Regions from separate parts of the Paenibacillus sp. FSL F4-0122 genome, predicted to be linked through region 1. Evidence: predicted binding sites of a transcription regulator. Region 1 holds the regulator's gene; each other region holds the start of a gene.
The links. The regulator Rex, encoded in region 1, represses fermentation and respiration genes when NADH is low (regulators of the CRP and FNR family bind a similar motif). The targets are predictions, from matches to a motif close to TTGTGAAATATTTCACAA.
Positions count from the first base shown of each region.

Region 2: the regulator Rex is predicted to act here: its motif matches at 3,616-3,633, upstream of nirB (nitrite reductase large subunit NirB).
Region 3: the regulator Rex is predicted to act here: its motif matches at 2,780-2,797, upstream of MHH49_RS17875 (cytochrome ubiquinol oxidase subunit I).
Region 4: the regulator Rex is predicted to act here: its motif matches at 3,731-3,748, upstream of MHH49_RS21420 (polymer-forming cytoskeletal protein).

Region 1 covers NZ_JBBODI010000001.1:4,752,846-4,758,025, reverse strand. The annotation lists gene MHH49_RS20665 (cell wall elongation regulator TseB-like domain-containing protein) at 68-586, opposite strand; gene MHH49_RS20660 (amidohydrolase) at 759-2,060, opposite strand; gene MHH49_RS20655 (redox-sensing transcriptional repressor Rex) at 2,047-2,700, opposite strand; gene dinG (ATP-dependent DNA helicase DinG) at 2,831-5,180, opposite strand, start outside.
Region 2 covers NZ_JBBODI010000001.1:4,420,122-4,425,301, reverse strand. The annotation lists gene MHH49_RS19065 (formate/nitrite transporter family protein) at 1-669, opposite strand, end outside; gene nirD (nitrite reductase small subunit NirD) at 722-1,042, opposite strand; gene nirB (nitrite reductase large subunit NirB) at 1,075-3,498, opposite strand; gene MHH49_RS19050 (hypothetical protein) at 3,730-4,440, opposite strand; gene ric (iron-sulfur cluster repair di-iron protein) at 4,591-5,180, opposite strand, start outside.
Region 3 covers NZ_JBBODI010000001.1:4,137,881-4,143,060, reverse strand. The annotation lists gene cydD (thiol reductant ABC exporter subunit CydD) at 1-324, opposite strand, end outside; gene MHH49_RS17880 (cytochrome d ubiquinol oxidase subunit II) at 340-1,356, opposite strand; gene MHH49_RS17875 (cytochrome ubiquinol oxidase subunit I) at 1,353-2,705, opposite strand; gene MHH49_RS17870 (response regulator transcription factor) at 2,978-3,634, opposite strand; gene MHH49_RS17865 (sensor histidine kinase) at 3,631-4,473, opposite strand; gene MHH49_RS17860 (response regulator transcription factor) at 4,502-5,180, opposite strand, start outside.
Region 4 covers NZ_JBBODI010000001.1:4,929,563-4,934,742, forward strand. The annotation lists gene MHH49_RS21405 (MFS transporter) at 1-871, opposite strand, end outside; gene MHH49_RS21410 (LacI family DNA-binding transcriptional regulator) at 920-1,831, opposite strand; gene MHH49_RS21415 (peptide ABC transporter substrate-binding protein) at 2,033-3,622, shown strand; gene MHH49_RS21420 (polymer-forming cytoskeletal protein) at 3,807-4,358, shown strand; gene MHH49_RS21425 (hypothetical protein) at 5,024-5,180, shown strand, end outside.

The DNA.
Region 1 (5,180 bases):
GTAAACAAGCGAACTTATAATAAGTTCGCTTGTTTACATTGCCACCCTTAATTTCCTTATGTTCGGCTTAACTTTTAGGTAAACTGTAACCTTCACCCATTCGGGACCCATCCGAAAACCGATAAAATTGATAATAATACCGACCGCTCTGTTTATAAAAAAGCTGCCAAGCATACTCTCCGTTATATACTCCCGGCAGCAAGCGTTCAATCGTTATGTCCGGAAGATCAGCTTTGATAATGCCGCGTATTTGGGCTTCTGAGGTTCCTTTACTTAGTTCCTCAGCAAACACTGCGTCGTCGCCTTCAGCAAATTTTCCATCTACCGTAAAGCGGACCCAGACCATAAGAGCAGTCCCGGCTTCATTTTTTCCTGTTAAAACCCAGTACACTGCATTTTCATCCCAAACCGATTTTTGTGCTTTGGTTACCTCTGTTAGACCCGCTCTGGTTTTGGCAACATCCTTGGCGATATCCTGCTCGTTCCATTGATCTTTCATAATATAGGCATAGAACTGGATAAGTCCAAACCCCAGGAGCAGAATCAGAACTGACCCCAGGAGGATCCATTTTTTCCTTTTCTTCAAGGTACAGCTCCCTTTCTAGTAATATATCTTTTTTGATTATATAACACACCCGCGTGTTTATCCAAAATTTCATAATTTTCTAGCTTTCCCAGCCTTTAAAATGTACAAAAGGCCGCAACTTTTGCTAAAAGCAAAAAGTCGCAGCCTATTATTTATTCGTTATTATCCAGACTTAACGCTTCAATAAACCTTCGAAGGCTTCTTGCGCTTTACGCCGGATAGCTTCCTCATCCAGGGTTAAGCATTGCCCATGCTTGATGACCTGTTTACCATTCACCCACACATGCTCAACATCCTTAGCGCTAGCAGAGTAAACTGCATGAGACAACAGATCTGTGTGTGGCAGCAAATGCGGCTGATCTATATCAATTGCAATGAAATCAGCTTTCATCCCAACAGCAAGTCTACCTACATTATTTAAAAAGATGGACTGGGCGCCATATTCTGTAGCCATACGTAGAGCTTCTGGAGCTGGAACAGCCGTTGGATCACCGCTGACACCCTTATGAATGAGAGCTGCAAGCCGCATCTCTTCAAACATATCCAAGTTATTGTTGCTGGCCGCGCCATCCGTGCCAAGAGACACCTTCACACCAGCTTTTAGAAGATCAGTAACCCGAGCCACTCCGCTAGCCAGCTTCAAATTACTGCCCGGATTATGAGAGACACCCACATTATGGCGAGCCAAGATCTCAATCTCTTCATCATTTAAATGAACACCATGTGCAACTATCGAGGGACGTGTGAACATTCCAAGCTTCTCTAAGTGAGCTACAGGACGCAACCCGTAATCCGCCACATTTTGTTCCACTTCACGTTTCGTTTCGGACATATGCGTATGCATCGGTAAATCCAGATCATGCGCTGCCTGCACGAACTTAACCAGGAAGTCCGGAGGGCAAGTATAAGGGGCGTGCGGCGAGATCATAGTAGTAATTCTACCGTCCGCCTTTCCATGCCAGTTACGGGCAAAAGAAATCGCTTCCGCAAGCTTGTGATTCTGTACATCCTCTGGACATAACCCGATCACACCACGCATCAATACGGAACGGATACCTGATAACTCAGCTACCTCAGCTACTCGGTCCATATGATCATACATATCGAGGAAGGTCGTAGTTCCACCCTTCAGCATTTCCAATACAGATAAGGAGGTTCCCCAGTATACATCATCACCGGTGAACTTTTCCTCCATCGGCCACATTTTCTCCTGAAGCCACACTTGTAGCGCTAAATCATCTCCATATCCACGCAGCAAAGACATCGCCGCATGACCATGTGTGTTTACAAGTCCAGGCATGAACAGCAGACGACTGCCATCAACCACTTGCACTCCAGCTTCCATCTGAGGCTCTTCTTTTCCTATGTAAGTGATTAAATCATCTTCAATAGTCATATATCCACTCAGAACCGGCTCATCCGTTCCCGGAGTCAGAAAATACCCGCCCTTAATTATCGTTTTATTGCTGTTCATGTTCGCTTTCTTCCTTTCCATCCCGCAAGTAATAAGCAAGACTTTGCAGATCAGTTGTAAAATCAGCTGCATGCACCCGGATATTCGGTGGTGTCTTCAGAATCACAGGGGCAAAGTTCAAAATCGCTTCAATCCCAGAAGAAATGAGAATATCTGCTACATTTTGAGCTTCTGAATCAGGTACGGTAATAATGGCAATGCGAATACCTTGCTCACGAATCGTGCTGCCTAGTTCATCCATTGGTTGCACAGTAAGGGAGTTGATCTTACGTCCAACCTTAGGAGCGTACGAATCAAATATAGCCGTGATTTTCATTGTATCTTTAAGATATGCATTGTAATTAGACAAGGCATGTCCGAGATTACCTGCCCCTACTAAAGCTACATTAAGCTGTTGATCCAGCTTCAGAATATGACGGATTTTCTCAATAAGATACGTTACATCATAGCCGATACCTTTTCTGCCGAAGTCACCAAAATACGCTAAATCCTTACGAATCTGTGCGGGATTAAGATCAAGCTTTTGTCCAAGTTCCTGAGAGGAAACTGTTAATATTTCGCGATTCTGGAGATCATTCAAAAAACGCAAATACACAGGTAGTCTGCGAACAACGGCTTCTGATATTTTATCCGATTTCATATTTTTCCTCCTAAAAATAGTAATGTTCTTGTGAAAATCCATATTCAAACGTATACCTCTCCTTATTAAGGGCGGTACTGTAACTTACCGCCCTTAAGGATAAGGAGGAGCTAAACTGAAGACGAGCATTTTAAGAAGCGCCGCCATCCTCTAGCCATTCCGCTATGCGGGGGACCATTTGATCAGTCAGCATATGCTCCATTTTGGGACCAGGCAATGAATAAAGGAAATACTTCCCGTAATGAGATTCAATAACCCTTGTATCATAAACAATAACTATTCCGCGATCCTGCGCCGTGCGAACCAGTCTTCCGAATCCCTGCTTAAAACGAATAACCGCTTGAGGAACAGATAATTTCATGAACGGATTCTTCTTCTGGGCCTGCAATAACTCCGACTTCGCTTCCGCCAACGGGTGATTCGGTGGTTGAAACGGAAGTCTCACGATGGCCAGGCAAGTCAGTGCTTCACCTGGAATATCTACACCTTCCCAGAAGCTGCTCGTCCCCAGCAGAACGGATGCTGCACTGTCCTGAAAGCGGCGGATCAGCTTGCTCCGGCTGCCACCTTCCACGCCTTGACCAAGCACCGTAATCTCTTGTGAGGCCAAAGCCTCTTTAAGCGGATCATATACCTGACGCAGCATTTTATAAGAAGTAAACAGAACCAGCATCCGCCCACGTGTTGTTTTGGCAGCTTCTGCTAACGACTGTACGAGTGTATCGACAAATCGAGCATCGCCCACACTGCCCTTCACACTAGGAAAATCACGCGGTATAACTAGCAGCGCCTGCTCGCGATACTTAAAGGGAGATGGAAGGAGTGAGGTCATTAGACGTCCCTCTTCCGCAGCTTCGTTAAGTCCGAGATTATCAATCATAAACTGAAAAGATTTATCTACAGACAGCGTCGCCGAGGTAAGCACGATGCTTTTTTTCTTATCGAAGAACAACTCTTTAAGCTGGCTGCTAACATCCACAGGGACGGCATACATCTGCAGTGATTTGCTGCGGTAATTTCCATTTGCCTCCAGCCAATATACTACATTATCGTCATTCAGCCCCATAAAGAATCTTACTTGCTCACGTATGGAAGCCAAATCCTTAAATAAACCGCTAATATCAGTAACAAGACTGTCTGCTGAGGATTGGCTTTCCTGGTCACGCATCTCATTAAGCATTTTATCACCCTTACGGATGATGTCGCTTAACGTCAGATTCATAGTGTTCTCAAGCGCAACTAATTCATCCCAATCCTTCGGCTTACGGGCGGGAAGCAAACGCATAACCAGTTGTCCCGCTTCCCCTGCTGCCGCATCACTGCGTTCCGGCAAAAGGCTGAACAGCTTGTCGCTGAGTGCATCCCAGGTTTCTTTGACAGTAAGCAGATCCGGGTAGATCCGATCGATGACTCCGCTCCATTCTGAAGCCTCTTCACTGCCTGACGACTGTAAGATCTGGCGCAGAGCAGGAAGCTGTCCGTTTCGGCTATCTTTATACAGTCGCGATAACGTGTGTGCCACAGTGAAATGCTTCATATGCATGCCAAGATGTTTACCAGCCACATCTTCTAAATGATGTGCTTCATCAATTACAAGATGCTCGTAAGCTGGAAGCAGCTGGTGCCCAGCTTTAACATCTGCGAATAGCTTGGAGTGGTTCGTAATGACCACGTCAGCAATCCCAGCTTCATGCTTGGCCCTATGATAATAGCATTTGCGGAACCAAGGACAGGAACGGCCCAGACAGGAATCGGTATCGCTTGCCACCGTCTCCCAGAAATCACCGCCCCGGCCGCTTAAATTCAGCTCTTCATCATCCCCTGATTCACTTTGAGTGAGCCATACGATCATCTGAGCTGCAGTAAGCGCATCTTCCCTTGGGCTTATAAAGTCCTTTTTATTAATTTTATGCTCAAACTTACGCAGACACAAATAATGTCCTCTTCCCTTAAAAATAGCAGCTTTAAACGGAAAAGGAACTACCTGCGTTAACAAAGGGATATCCCGCTCGCGCAATTGGTCCTGCAGATTAATGGTATGAGTGCTGACCATGACTTTTTCATTGGTGCGAACGCTTTGATAAATGGCAGGCAACAAATAACCGAGCGATTTACCGGTTCCTGTGCCCGCTTCGATCAGTAGGTGTTTGTCTTCGGCAAGTGCCGTCATCACCTCATTGATCATAATATCCTGAGCTTCCCGGCTTTCATACTGCGGTAATGTGTCTTTAAGTCGTTTGGTTACTTCGTCCATATAATCAGTAAAAGATAAATTCGCTAGCGGATTCTCAGCATGCTCATCTCTAGGTGGCGCTAACTCCGTCCAGTCTCCTACTGCAAGCGCTAATTGACGATAGAAAGTCAGATCACCTTCGGGCTGTAGCGTCTCCGCTTCCCGCTCTCGCAGCAGACCATCAAAGTACCAGCCCAGATCACTATCCTCTTCGGTAAACAGCTCACAGAGTCTCTGGATCGTAAGC
Region 2 (5,180 bases), 330 kb from region 1:
CGTAATGGTTTCCGGATGATTCGGGAGCAACACAGCAACACTAAGCAGAGTCATATTAGCCACACTATGCTCATATCCGCTTGCGATAAAGGCGAACAGACACCACCAGATTAAAATTAGCTTAGCAGATTCACTTTTAGCACGTGAGGACATCCATAGCGCTAAACAGACCAGCCAGTTACATAGGATTCCACGAAAAAACAGCTCAGAGAACGGGAGACTCATTTTTTTAGCAGCGGCTGTAAAGATCAAATGCTCTGGCGGCGCAGCACTGAACAACCCAGTCCCACGAATTAAAAGCGCTAAAATCACTGCACCTACCACATTTCCGATGAATACAAGAATCCAGTTCTTAACCGTATCCCAGATACTGGTTCTGCCTGCCAGTGTACTTACAGTAAAAAACATATTATTCCCAGTAAACAGTTCTGAGCCTGCAAATACTACAAGCGTCAAGGCGATGCCGAAGGATGTACCCATAATAAGCGGTTGGAAAGGAGATTTAGCAGCTGCTAGCGGTGCTCCTAGAGAGAAAATAAGGATAATCCCAATGCCTACATATGCACCTGCCAACAGGGCTGCTAGAAAATATCTTGGTAAGCTTTCATTCATTTTGTCCCGCTTACTGACTGCCGTTTCTACGATGCTCTCCACACTTTGCGTAAACATAACACTCCACCCCACCGTTTTCTATTAAATCTATTACTACCAGCTTCGGTGTCTACACGCTTACTGTAACTTTCTCTCCGTCCAGAGTGACTGGATAAGTCACAACACTACCTTGGTCAGGTGCCTGCACCTCGCCCGTGCGCAGATCGATTTTCCAATCGTACAGCGGATCGTACAGATAGTGACCTGACACGATCCCTTCCGCAAGCGGGCCACCCTTAGGATGAGGACTACGATTCTCTACTGCATAGATGGCTCCGTCAGAGGCACGAAATACAGCCAGTTCAACATCTCCAGCTATCACTACACGGCCAATCTGCAGCAGGAAATCCTGTACTGAGCCTATTGCATACGTTTGTGTGGTCTTATTCATTGGTCTCTCCCCTTCTGTGTGCGTTATATCCGCTAGACTCTTGTTTCTTCAAAAAGCGCAGTACGAGTGCTACTGTCATTGAGCATTTTTTTCCAAGGATCCGTCACCTGAGTCAGAGCAAAGTCAATCCGTGCGGCCAGCTCTTTGCGGTTATCTTCATTATTCAAAATGACCATTTGAATCTGCTCAAGTCCCATACGCTCAACCCACTCGGAGGTTCTCTCCAAATAATTACCGGTCTCACGATAATATTGCATCACAGCGGAGCACACTTCGATCAACTCTTCATCGGTCTTAATTTTGCAGAAGGAATCAGCAATCCGTGGTTTGATCCCACCGTTACCACCGATAAATACTTCCCAACCGCCGTCATTACCGACGATGCCAATATCCTTCGTGCAGGATTCCGCACAGTTACGTGGGCAGCCGTTGACAGCTATTTTAAACTTGGCAGGAAAATCAAGACGTTCATACTTACGTTCTATGAGCGCGCCCATTCCCAGCGAATCCTGTGTGCCGAAACGGCAGAACTGTGAACCCACACAAGTCTTAACGGTACGTAGCGACTTGGCATAACCATAACCTGATGGCATATCGAGCTCTTCCCATACTTTCGGCAGATCCTCTTTTTTCACCCCGATTAGATCCAGGCGTTGCCCACCCGTCACCTTCACAACTTTTACATCATATTTAAGGGAGACATCGGCGATTTTCTTCAAATCCTCCGGTGTCGTTACCCCGCCGTACATGCGTGGAATAACGGTATAGGTTCCGTCTTTCTGAATATTGGCTCCCATACGTTCATTAACAAAGCGTGATTCCTTCTCGTCTTGATGTGTATCCGGATTTATCATCCCCAGATAATAGTTAATCGCCGGACGGCATTTAGAGCAGCCTTCCTCTTGTTTCCAACCCAGTACATGCATAACCTCTTTAGTAGTACTAAGACCTTTAGCTGTAATCTCAGCAACAATCTCATCCCGGCTAAGCGTTGTGCAGCTACAAATTCCTTGCTTGGCAGACTGCTCAAAACTATCACCCAGGACAAATTGTAAAATTTGTTCTACAACCGGTTTACAACCTCCGCAAGAGCGCGTCGCTCCTGTACATGCTTTTATTTCGTCCACAGTAGTAAAACCATTTTCTATGACCGCATCCACAATCGCTTTTTTCGTAACCCCGTTACAGCCACAAACGATTTCTTCGTCCGCCATCGCTTCTACGGACGTGCTCTTTTTGGATCCACTTCCGCAGCAGCCCGTCCCCATAACCTCTGTATAAATTTCATCGGTCATTACAGCGCCTTGTTTTACTAACTTTTGCAGGTTAGCCGACTCCGTCACATCCCCGAACAGGACTGCACCAACAATGACATTGTCTTTGAGCAGAATTTTCTTATAGGTTCGCTTCCATTCATCTTTGCTTGAGATTACAGTGTGCTCAGGGGAATCCATAAACTCACCTGCAGAAAATACATCCACACCGGAAATTTTTAATTTGGTGGAGACAACAGAACCTTCATATGGATTTGTATCGCTTCCGCAGAGATGTTTAGCTAGAACCATACCCTGCTCGAAGAGCGGCGCTACTAATCCGTAACAAACTCCGCGATGTTCGGCACATTCGCCAATGGAATATACATTCTGCATAGAGGTCTGCAAATAATCGTCCACTACAATTCCACGATTAACAGCAATTCCGCTTTCTTTTGCCACAGTTATATTCGGTTTGATGCCTACAGCCATAACTACAAAATCAGCTGCAAGTGTAGTGCCATCACTAAATTGTAAACCACTTACTCTCTGTTCCCCTGTCAATTCTACTGTTTGTTTGCCCATGGCAAATTTCACGCCTTGACGCTCTAGCTCAGCTTGCAACATAGAGGAGGCATTACGATCAAGCTGGCGCTCCATTAGATCTTCCATCAGATGCACTACAGTAACGTCCATGCCAAGGTTCACAAGACCCTTTGCCGCTTCCAATCCAAGTAAGCCTCCGCCGATTACCGCCGCTTTGTTGTATTGTTTAGCCGCAGCTAGCATCGCATCACAATCTGCAATATCCCGGAAACCCACTACGCCTTCCTTATCACAACCAGGTACAGGTAAAATAAATGAATTCGAACCCGTTGCAATAATCACTTTATCGTAAGAAACAGCCATACCGTTATCCGCAATTACTTGCTTGGAATGCTCGTCAATTCGCGTAACTGTTGTTCCTGTATGCAAGGTAATGTTGTTATCTTCATACCAGTTCCAGTCGTTTAGGATGATATCGTTGATGGTTTTGCTGCCTTCGAGAACATAGGACAACATGATCCGATTATAATTGGGGTGAGGTTCGCTTCCAAAGACCGTAATGTCATAAGCTCCACCTAGCTTCAATATTTGCTCTAGCGTACCTATGCCTGCCATACCGTTGCCGACTAATACTAATTTTTCTCTCTTCGCTGCCATAGTTAGGTGCCTCCTCAGTCTTATCCGTTCTTGTTGAACTTTGCTTCAACTTATCTTCTACATAATGAAATTATACATTTCAAAATTTAAGAGAGATTGTGATTACAGTCACATTAAATGTGAATATTTTCACATAAAAAATAAGACAACTTTGTTAGGTTCTAAATTCTAATAAAAAAAGCCAGATCACAGGTTCTGAATAACCGTAGATCTGGCATTTATGTACTTTTTTTAACGTATAGCCAATAAAATCTCCAATTCATCCTGCACTCTAAGCTTCATGTCCATTCCATTCTCAAGCAGCTGCTTCCCATTCACCTTCATCTTCCAAACTTCATTGCTAAGAGGAGTATAATCACCAATGGATAACACCTTTTTGTTGTCTTCGGTCAACTGCACCACACTGCTGTTCTTCAACAAACCTCTCACTGTTAAATCTTCAGTAAATCCCATAACATATGAATGATTCAAATTCACTTGCTCACTTCCGCCATTCACGGTCAACAACACAATTTGAAGGGGTTCCTCTTGTTCCTTAGACATCGCCGTAATTACTAATTTTGATTCATGCCCGACGGTTCGACCCCAATCCTCAGATCCAATGGTCTCCCCATCCATTTGCAGCTCCCAATTCATTCCTGGACTGAGTGAAATATTATTTACCGTTAGAATGCTTGTGTTATCCTCAGAAAAGGTGGCCTTCCCACTACCTTTCAGTAGGTCAAAGATCGTTATCCCTTTTCTGTAGCTCTCGCTAAGCTGCTTGTCCAAAGGGTTGGTCAGCAAGTCATTTCCCGCAACGATAAGCGAAAGCGTAGGCCCGTCTGATCCTGCTAAGCCATTATTCCCTTCATTATTAACGTCAGCAAGAGTCGAACATCCACCTATTATGAATACGATGACTAATCCTAGTAACAACCTCCACATATATTTCGTGGGCATAGTGACACCGCCTTGTCCCGCCTAATGACCACACAGCGTCTCAGGCTTGTAGTAAGTTATGCATACTGTCTATTTAAGAATAACGTAAATAAGCTTTGTTCTCAAATATAAAAAAAGTCCCCTAAGGGACTCTTTGAAAACTCATTTTTTCTACTGGAATCTAGGGAACAATATATTATTCTCCAGATGAACATGTTCAAAAGTCATGCTCTCCAGCTCCTCTAGCCGGGCATAAGTCAAACGATAGGTTGTACAAGCATGAGCCGGTGGGGTGAAATCATCTGTTATTTTGCGTATTTGTCTCAATATATCGCCTGCTGTGTCATGTTCACTCTCAAGGTCAATTAATGCCTCACGAAGTATGGTCAGCCCTTCTTCACTTGGATTGGCATCATACGCTAATAATTTTGGAAACTCGTCTTCCTCTTCTTTAGCTGTATGCTGAAGCAGATCTTCCTTAAGTGTATTAAACAAGCTATATAACTCTTCTAAATGAGGTGAATCTCCGCCATGAACCCGGTATACCTTAGTTACATTTTGGCTAATTAGGGGCAGCTCTTCCCGCAGGTAATGGTGATGTTTACTCACTATATGGTCGATTAACTCTGCAGAAGGTGCTGTGTTCCATGCGAGTTCTTCTTGTGGTACCGGATATTCCTCGAATAGCTTGTTGAGATCACTAATGATCATCTCTTGATCTAGTCCACGCTCTACAGCTGCTTCAGCAAGAGGTTTGGCGC
Region 3 (5,180 bases), 610 kb from region 1:
CGAGGGTACAGAAGCTTGAGTCATCTTCCGCAGCACTCTGGCCCTCATCGTTGCCATAGCATCAGCAGCCATGTGCAAGCCAATTAACCCGTTGCCATAAGATAGCAGCGTACGCGCAGCCATGACAGCAAGTAACAGGCCAAGGATAACCGCCGCCGATGACACAGATACCCGTTCTACAAAAATCTTATTAACGGCTTCCGCGAGCAGCACGGCCTGGCATGTTATGGCTACACCGAGTGCAAGCGAGAAGCCTGCTAATAGTGCACGACGTTTCCTTTGTGTAGACATATACTCTGAGATCAGTCCGGTTCTCCTCTTCATGATAACTCCCCTCCTTTATTTTTTGCCTTTTACATACTCCGCATCAAACAGGAATAATCTGAAGACCAGAATGAGCGACGGGACCAGCAGACACAGACCGCCGATAAAGGCTACCACCAGCGCAATCCCCATGGATTCGTTCGTGGCTCCACTTTGAATGGTGATATAGGGGTCCAGGATATAAGGATACTGCCCTATGCCGTACGCAAAAAAGGCACAGAGAAACTGAAGCATGACAAAGATAAAGGCCAATCCGTAGCGGCGGCCGTAGTACAGCAGCCATGTAGCAATCATGAAAAAGGCAACGGATGAGCCCAGCAGCCACCACAAATCCATCATGTTTTGAAAATGACGCTCATTGTGCTGGGAAAGAAAAACAAATGCCGTAAATGCAGCAATGATCGTGGGTATGCTCCAAAACAGGGCGTAGGTTCGCATCAGCTTGAGCGCGGGCTGATCCTCCGCCTTCGAAGCGTAGTAGGCCAAGAACGAGCTGCTGATGAACAGCACCGACACGATGGCGAGGGCTACAATGCTCCATGACAACGGACTGGTCAAAAGCGTCCAATAGGCTAAGGTGACCGTTCCGCTATTCTCTATAATAAAACCGCCCTCAGACAGCGTCAGTGCCACCGATAAAGAAGCCGGAATCAGTAAACCTGTGGCCCCGTATAAAAACAGATAGATAATGTTCTGCTTCGAGCCATAGTTCTGAAAAGCATAGAAGGAGCCGCGTATAGCCAGCAGAATCACGGCGATGCTTCCGGGAACAAGCAGCGCCGAGCCATAATAGTATGCCGTGTCGGGGAAAAATCCGATGATGCCCACAAAGAAGAAAACAAAGAATACATTAGTAATCTCCCAGACTGGCGACAGGTAGCGGGAGATCAGCCGGTTAATCAGGTGATCCTGTTTCGTCAAGCGGGCATATAAGGCAAAGAATCCGGCCCCGAAATCAATAGACGCGACAATTAAATAGCCGTACAAAAAAATCCAAAGCACTGAAATACCGGCCAGCTCATAGCTGATCATAGTTGCTCACCTTTTTCTATAGATGCTTGTGCCAGCTTGTTCAGCTCGGCCTCTGGAGGATTATTGTGGAACAACCGTCTAAGTACGATGACACACATCGTCCCCATTACAACATACAGAAGGAGGAAGAGGAAAAAGAGAATCCTCACATTCGGCGATGTTGTGGCTGCTTCCTCTACACGCATATATCCACGGACAATCCAAGGCTGCCTGCCAAGCTCTGCATAGAACCAGCCGAATTCAATGCCCAGGAAGGCCAGAAATGTGCTAAAGACAATGGATCTGAGCAGCCACTTGTTAAGCTCATTTCGTCTCTTCCAGAACAGGAAGAGGAAATACAGCAGTCCAATCCCCAAGATAACCATTCCGCTCAGGACCATAAAATCAAACAAATAGTGGACAATAAGCGGCGGGCGTTCGTCAAGCGGGAACTCTTCAAGACCCGTGACCTCAGCGTTAAAGTCTCCAAACGCCAGGAAGCTTAGCGCTTTCGGAAGGTGAATTCCCCCCAGAATCTCGTTCTCTGCATTAAGCCAGCCCAGCAGAACCAAGTCTGCGCTGCGTTCGGTTTCGAAGTGCCATTCCGCTGCCGCCAGCTTCTCCGGCTGATGCTCCGCCAGAAACTTGGCTGACATGTCTCCGGCCAGGCTTGTCAGCAGACTGAACGCCACAACAACGGTCATCATCAGCTTCAAGGCTTTCTTGGAGTAGGCCGAGACTCCCCTTCTCAGGATAGTGCAAGCCGCAATTCCCGCAAGCAAAGCAGCGCCCGTCAAGTAGGCAGAAGTTAAGACATGAAATACCTTTGAAGGTGTTGCCGTATTAAGCATTACCTCCAGCGGATTCACTGCCGTGAATTGTCCGGCTTCCATTACAAAGCCTCCAGGCTGATTCATGAATCCGTTCACTGTTGTGATGAATACTGCGGACATGCCTGCCCCGGCGACAATGGGAATCGTCAGCAGTAAGTGAATATACGGGTTGCGAAACCGCCCCCAGGTGTACAAATAAATCCCTAGGAAAATGGCTTCAAAAAAGAAGGCGAAAACCTCCATAAATAAGGGAAGGGCGATTACGTTCCCGCCGATCTGCATGAACTTCGGCCAGACAAGCGCAAGCTGCAAGGCAATCGCTGTTCCGGTCACTACGCCAACAGCTACTGAAATAATAAATCCGCGTGACCATCTTTTGGCCATCAGAGTGTAATGCTGGTCTTTCTTTCGTATCCCGACGAATTCGGCAATAGCTATCATCAATGGGACACCGACACCAATCGTAGAAAAAATGGTGTGAAATGCTAACGTCATTCCTGTTAACCATTTACTCCACATCACTGTATCAATCATCACGAATACATCCCCCCTCAATCTTGCGAATGAAGCCCAGCAAATTTTAGAAGCGCTTTGCTATTCCTTCCACTTTGCTGTGCTTTAATTCACAAGTATAATGAGTTTAGGGAAACTCCGTATGGCCCAAACGAGGGGGGCAATGTGTCTAACTTTCTTCTATAGTGCGTCTTTTTTGTGAAAACGCGCTGTTATATGAATGAATCGTGACATATGTCACTTCATAATTTTTTATACCTATCGAAGTTTCTGTTAAAACCAATAAAAAGGACTTACTACAAACGATTGTAATCGTCCGAAATAAGCCCTCTTTCCAGCGCATATCTTGTAAGCTGAACGCGATTCTGTACCTGCAGCTTTTGCAGAATATTCTTAAGGTGGTTCTTCACCGTATATTCCGAAATTCCATAATTCTCAGCAATTTCTTTGTTCGTCCAACCCGTGGCTACCCCATTCAAAATATCCTGCTCTCTGGCCGTTAAGTTTACCTGCGGCTCCTTGACAGCAGATAAGGATACATCCTTCAAAATTTGATACGCGACCTCCCGGCTTAAAGGCGCTTCTTCATGGACTATAGAGTGCAAATATTCAATCCAGGTTGAAGGTGCAAGATTCTTCAAGAGATACCCTTGGGCACCCCGCTTTAAAGCTTCCAGCAAATGAATCAGGTCATCTGACACTGTTATCATTACAATTTTCACATAGGGGAACATCAGTTTGATTTTCTGTGTAGCCTCAAGCCCGTTCATTCCGGGCATCTGGATATCCATCAGGATCAAATCCGGCAGCCACTCTGCAGTGAATTCTATGGCTTCCTGCCCATTAGTCACCACTCCAACTACTTCAAAGCTCGGGTCAAGGGACAAAATATCACAGATAGCCTCCCTTGCATGTATGTGATCATCGACAACCAGTACACGCGTGTGCCTCATTTGCCCTCACCCTCTTTCATTAATTCTACTGCAGTGTACAAATGATCCCGACGAAATTCCATTTTCCAATTCATCTCCTCCGCCCTTTCCTTCATGATATTCAATCCGAAACGGTCCTTAAACATAAATGGGTTGTCTACAAATCCCCGTCCATCATCTTTAATCGTAACCTTGAACCGGTGCGGGTCTCCTTCTCCCACAATCCAACCGTGTGTAGCCCCTGAATGCTTCTCTATATTGACGACAGCCTCCCGAACACAGGCAAGCAGTTCAACTTTTTCTTTCGGGGACAACATACTGTCCGGTATCGACCAATTCACACTAAATTGCACAGGAGTGTCCATTACCATCTTTTTCAACTTAGACTCCATAGATTCATGAGATAAAATTGTTTTATCTTCCATAGGCTCATATTTTAAATCAGCTATGGCCTGGCGCACATAACGATTCACCTCGTGGACTGTTTTACGGATCTGTTGCACGTTCTGGAGGTGCCGATCATTATCCACTACATGTTCTTCCAGACGGTCTACTTTGACGGAGAGCAGAAATAACGATTGTGCAATTCCGTCATGTAGTTTCTTGGCCAGCTGTTCTCTGGCTTCAAGCACGGTTGTTGCGTTACGTTCCACCTCAAGCTCCTTCTGAATGTGATCCAGCATACGAAACATCTTATTAAGCAGGGTCATACTTACCAGATAAACTATCAACGGTGTGAGCCAGTTTCCTAATTCCATAGAAATATAAGGTAATAAAAATTGATGCCTGATATATTCCCATACCCCGACCGTAAACGTTGGAATTAAAAGAATCATCCATTTAATCTGTTTATAGGTCATTTGCATATTCCCCTCCTCAATGATATGTTCACATCGATTTAAAGCTCAGCATGTATCCATAACCCCATACGGTTTGAATGAGTCCGTTTCGTTCAGTGAATGCACTCGACAGCTTATGTCTTACCCGTTTAATGTGAGTATCTACTGTACGATGATCCGCGAATCTCTTATGATCTCCACCCCATACCTTTAACAGTAAATTCTCTCTGGAAAAGACCTCACCCTCATGCTTGACCAGAAAATAGAAAAGCTCATATTCCTTTAGAGTGAAATGAATTTCTTTCCCTTTCACGGTGACTCTTCTTGCTCTGGGATTAATAGTAATGGAGGATATCGTTATCTCTTCATGCGACTGAGCTCCCTGGGGCACCACAACTCCTGTAACCCGCCCAATCATTGCCTTGGCTCGTCCAACAACCTCCCTAGGACTGAACGGCCTGTCAATAAAATCATCTGCACCGGCCATAAATCCCTGTATCCGTTCGTTCTCATCCGCTCTGCCTATAAACATGATTAGCGGGGCGGTTCCTATCAGCTTGAAATGCCTGCATAGCTCTTCCCCACTGGTATCGGATAACTGCCAGTTTAATATAACCATAATATAGCGAGTTCTCAGCGCTTTATATAACGCCTCTGCTCCCTGCTCGGCTTCCTCGATATTATATTTCTCAAGTTCAAAATAAACACGCAGCAACTTACGGACTTGC
Region 4 (5,180 bases), 180 kb from region 1:
CGGACCCGATCATATAACCAAGTGGAATACAGGCTTCAATAAGTCCAAACTGAAAGGGAGTGGAATCCCACACTTTGACGGCCATAACCTGCGTCAACATCAGGGAGGGGACAAAAAATAAGGTTAAGGTAGGAAGCATAATCATAACGGCGCGTGCGAAAGGATACCTCCTAATATAGCGAATTCCATCAACCAGATCCTGTGTGAATTTCCGTTCTTTCTTGGGTGCGTTATTTAATTGAGTTGGCAAAGGAAGGGAGCGAACTGCTAAAACGAGCAGAAAGGAGAGGAAAAATGTAGCTCCATCAAATAAAATAGCGTCGGCTGCTCCAAAACTCGCTACGAAAATCCCACCGGCTGAATAACCAATAGTCCGGCAGATGTTTTCAGACAAGTTCAACAATCCTACCGCTTTTTGTAGATGTTCTTTACCAACAACAGTAGTGATAGAAGCTTGGTATGCCGGGGACTGGAATAAAGCTGAAACGGTCGTAAGACCCGTCAGTATAGCGACTATAATGAACGATGTAGAGGGCAGGGAAATGGCTAAAGCAAGTGTCACTACGAGTCCGCAACTTATCAGATCGGTGATCAGCATGAGGGTTCGACGATTGACCCTATCCGCAAAAGTTCCCCCTATCGATCCAAGTAAAGAACTGAGCACTAAATTGATTATCGTGATGATGGCAATCATTTTGGCGCTGCCGGTCGTTTGCAGTACCCATAAACTTAAAGCAATACTATGAAAAGTGTTACCGAATAAGGAAATGGAGTACGAACTGAGTAGCAGCAGGAATCTCCGATTTCTCCAAAGAGAGGGATGAGCTTGAACAGCAGGGGGAACTTGTTTCACTAATACAGGACCAGACATAAGTTATGCTCCCTTCAACTTAAACGCTTAAGTGAATAGACAAAAAAATTATTCTACAAAATAACAATTATTTTCTTGTGCGGAGTAGTCAGAATGATGCAATAATTTGTCCATTAGTTCAAATGCAGTAGCCGCTTTATCCCCTGTGAAAATGAATTTATGAACGTCATCGCCTAATATTTCCGGACAATTGCAGGTGCAAAGAACAGAGAGTTGTTCGAACCTCCCGTTTTTTTCAACGTAACTTCCAATAAACTCATTAATGACAATGGCCTCTTTATAGCCCCCCTCCTGTAAGAATGTATTTAATTCCTCCAAATTGACAACGGTAAATATCGCTTCTTCAGGTAATGGAATACTGTCCTGAATAAAGCGGGTGAGGAAAGAGTTATTGAAGCTCTCCATAATTAAACATACCTGTGAAAGGTCCTGTGGTTTTACCTTTTGTAGAGCTGCTCGATAGTTGAAAAGGACCTGCTTAAAGAGTTTATCTTCAATCATGCTGTCGATCAGAATCAAAGGAATTCCTTCTACAAAATGCTTGGAGATCGAATAAAAGGCTTCCTCGCGCACATCGATTAGAAATACAGCCTCCAGCTTTCTTTCTACGATAATATCCAAAGAAGGCTGATCAACATCAAGTGAATATAGCAGCGTATGGTAACCAGCATTTGTTAACCGTTGTTCCAAGGCATGTATAAATGAGAACTGGGCATGGAGCTTCCAGTGTGGTGTATGGGCTGAGGTGTTAACAAGCACACCTACCAATCCTGTTTTCTGATTCGCAAGTGAACGTGCCGCCAGATTGGGTATGTAGTGTAGTTCCTCGGCAAGCTGAAGAATCTGCTGGCGCGTTTTCTCAGGAATGGTTTGGTTGCCGACACGATTCAGAACATAGCTCACTGTTGCGACGGAGACATTGGCACGAAGTGCGATGTCCTTCATGGTTGTCTTTTTCACCAGTAAATAGCTCCCTTATCCTTGTGATATTTTCTAAAGATTAACATTCTGATCCCAAAGCGTCAATGGGAAGTGAGTGTGCAGTTAGATGACCCTGCTAGGTTCTAGAAATGGAAGAATTACGGTGAAATTAATCTATCGGAATCAATAGATTCCATGTTATTCTAGTTAATAAAAATAATAGAAATAGGGGAAGTGTCGATGAAAAAATTGCTCCATGTTCTCTTTGTTTTAGTATTACTAATAGGTTTAAATGTAAGTGAAGGGAACACTGCATCTGCTGTACAGGCTAAACAGGTGTTGCGTATTGGTTTTGATTATATTCCTGTAGATCTAGATCCTGCCTCTTCCACAGATAGTAGTACGACTACGGTCATTAAAGGGATATTTGAGGGATTGGTGCGTTTGAATGATGCGGGAGAGGCGGTTCCCGGGATAGCCAAGTCGTGGACAGTCTCCAAGGATGGGAAAACATACACGTTCTCCTTGCGGCCGAGCGCAAAATGGAGTAATCAGCAGCAGGTTAAGGCTTCAGATTTTGAGTATGCATGGAAACAAGCGCTTGCACCTCAGTCTATGAATAGCTATGCATTCAAAATGTTCATAATTGCTAACGCAGAGAATTATCATAAAGGGAAGCTAAAGGAGTCTTCGAAAGTGGGTGTGAAAGCGTTAAATAACGATACACTCCAAGTGACTTTGAATGAAAAAACTTCACATTTCCCGCAGCTTCTCGCGGAAAGTATTTACATGCCAATTAATGCGCAAGTCGCGAAAGCAGATAAGAATTGGGCGTACAATATTAAAACTATGGTTACTAATGGCCCTTTTAAACTGCAACAGTGGGATGAAAATTCGATTCATCTAATTAAAAATCCAAACTATTATGCGGCGCAAGAAATTCGTTTCTCAGAGGTGCATCTACTTCGGCCTAAAGCTGGAACACCTTCGCCAACTATGGCCTACTTAAACAATGAAGTTGACTGGGTAGGGGCAAAAGATGAGCTGATAGATAAGGCTTCTTTAAATTCTGTATTCCCTCAGGAGTTATATGCTTTGCCGTATGCTTCTACATATTATTATCAGTTCAATCTAAGCAAAGCACCTTTCAAAAATCTGAAGATACGTAAAGCATTAGCCATGGCAGCTAACCGAGAATCTATCGGCTATGGTACACCTGCTTACGGTTTTATTCCTCGGAGTATTCGTGGTTCCAAGTTGAATTTTAGATCAGAGATTATTGATACACGGTATTTCAAAGAGGATGTAATACAGGCTAAGAAATTACTTCAGGAAGGTTTGAAGGAAGAGGGCTTAACTCAGCTTCCTAGTTTTTCGATTATTATAAATGAAGGTCATGAAGAAATTGCAGAAGCCGTTATTAACAGCTGGAACAAAAATCTGGGCATTACAGTAGGCTTTGAGGTTCAACCCTGGGAAGATCTGCTTGATAATCGTCTTAAGCTGAATTATACAATGGCAAAAGCGGCTTGGGCAGCCGACTATAACGATCCATCGACTTTTTTAGATTATTTCACATCTTGGAGCAGCGATAATGATTCGGGCTGGAGCAGTGCACTTTATGATAGTTATATTAAACAAGCTAGGCTTACATTAGACACTAGCGAACGAAACAAGCTTTATGCAAAAGCTGAAAAAATGCTCATTGACCAAATGGTCATCCTTCCGCTGTATTATTTTTATGCTGATGTTTTGCATAAACCTAACATTAAAAAAGTAAGTGTAGAGTATGATGGTTCCATATCTTTTTCAAGAGGGTATTTAATCTAAAAAATTATAGTAATAAAGACTATGAGGATACTTCCGCAGTTATTGGGAGTGTCCTTTTTGTATGGAATTAATCACCTTTGTGAAACCGCTTCAGATAACGACACAATATTGTGAAAATTTTCACCTGTTTATTAAAAATTTTAATATATAATTAATTTATAATCAAAAACAAGGGGGATTTAAAATGAAGTTATTTAAAATGATGTTAGTAGCAGGCGTCTCGGTTGCAGTCTTGTCTGGTTGTGGTGCGAATAATAATAATGCAACTAATTCAGCGGCTACTACGGCTCCAGCTACAGAGCAAACGGATGCAGTTACTACAGCTTCAATCGTAAATCAAGCAGATGCGTTTACCAAGGCTGTAAGTAAAGATGGAAACTGGATTATTGCCATTCTAAATGATGTGACCATTGCCCAAGATGTTGTTGTTGAAGGCGAATTCCATGATAAAGGGGCCGCAGACGGCGACATCTACCGTAAGATTGCTCTTTATGCCCAAGACGCTGATCACAAAGTTACTGCCAATTACACACTCACTGTACCTAAGTTAACCGTACAAAGTGAAAATTTGCGAGTTCAAGGCGGAACCATTAAAGGTGATGTTTATGTAGAAGCGAACGGATTTAACCTGCATGAAACCTCGACTATTGATGGAAATCTTTACTTCGCAAACGAAGATGTGAAAGCAACTGCAGGGATTGAAGGTAAAGTGACTGGGGCAACTGAAGTTAAATAAGTTAGTGATGATTTCGATTAGGTAGAAGTAGAAGGACTAAATAGATAGAATTATCCGGATAGGATAGGCAAAAGGAATCAGTAATGAATGGGCTGACTCATAATGGACTACACCCCATCTAGTTACCATATGAGAGCCAACGGCTTCGAAGTAACAAGTAATGGAGTATTGAAGCAGTGAATTATTGGAGTATGAAGTAATGGAGTATGAAGTAATGGAGTATGAAACATTGAAGTGTACAGTAGATGGTTTTAACTGTATTTTGTACAACTAAAATGCTCAAAACGCCCGGCCAATGAAAATAGCTGTATTTTGTACATCTATTTTACTGATTTAATACTCTATAGGCTATTTCTCTAGTTTTTAATTGTATAGAATACACTTAAAGTTAGAATTAGCCCTTGTGGATTATAGATTGCAGTTATCTTACAGATATATCAAGATAGTGCGCTACAACGGAGTGGTTATCCGAAAGCTACGAATGATTAAGCTTAGCTCATAACCTATCAAGCAAATCACAACAGACCCAAAACACCAGTCAGCGAACCTCCAATAACGGAGAATTGCTGCCTGGTTGTTTTTTTGTGGATGATGAATATATGAACTATTGTTGATTTTCTTCCTATTGACTTATAATATTACTACCACTACTAGGAGGAACACATATGTCTAAGGAGTATTCGCGCACATATATTGAGAGCGTAAAGCTTGAAATGTTAAATAGGTTGGGATTAAAGCAGGTGTTCTTCAAGGAGCAAATAGGGGACAGCCTAATTTTTGAAGCTGTGGGCTTTGATAAAGGGGCAAAACACCGCTTTTGCG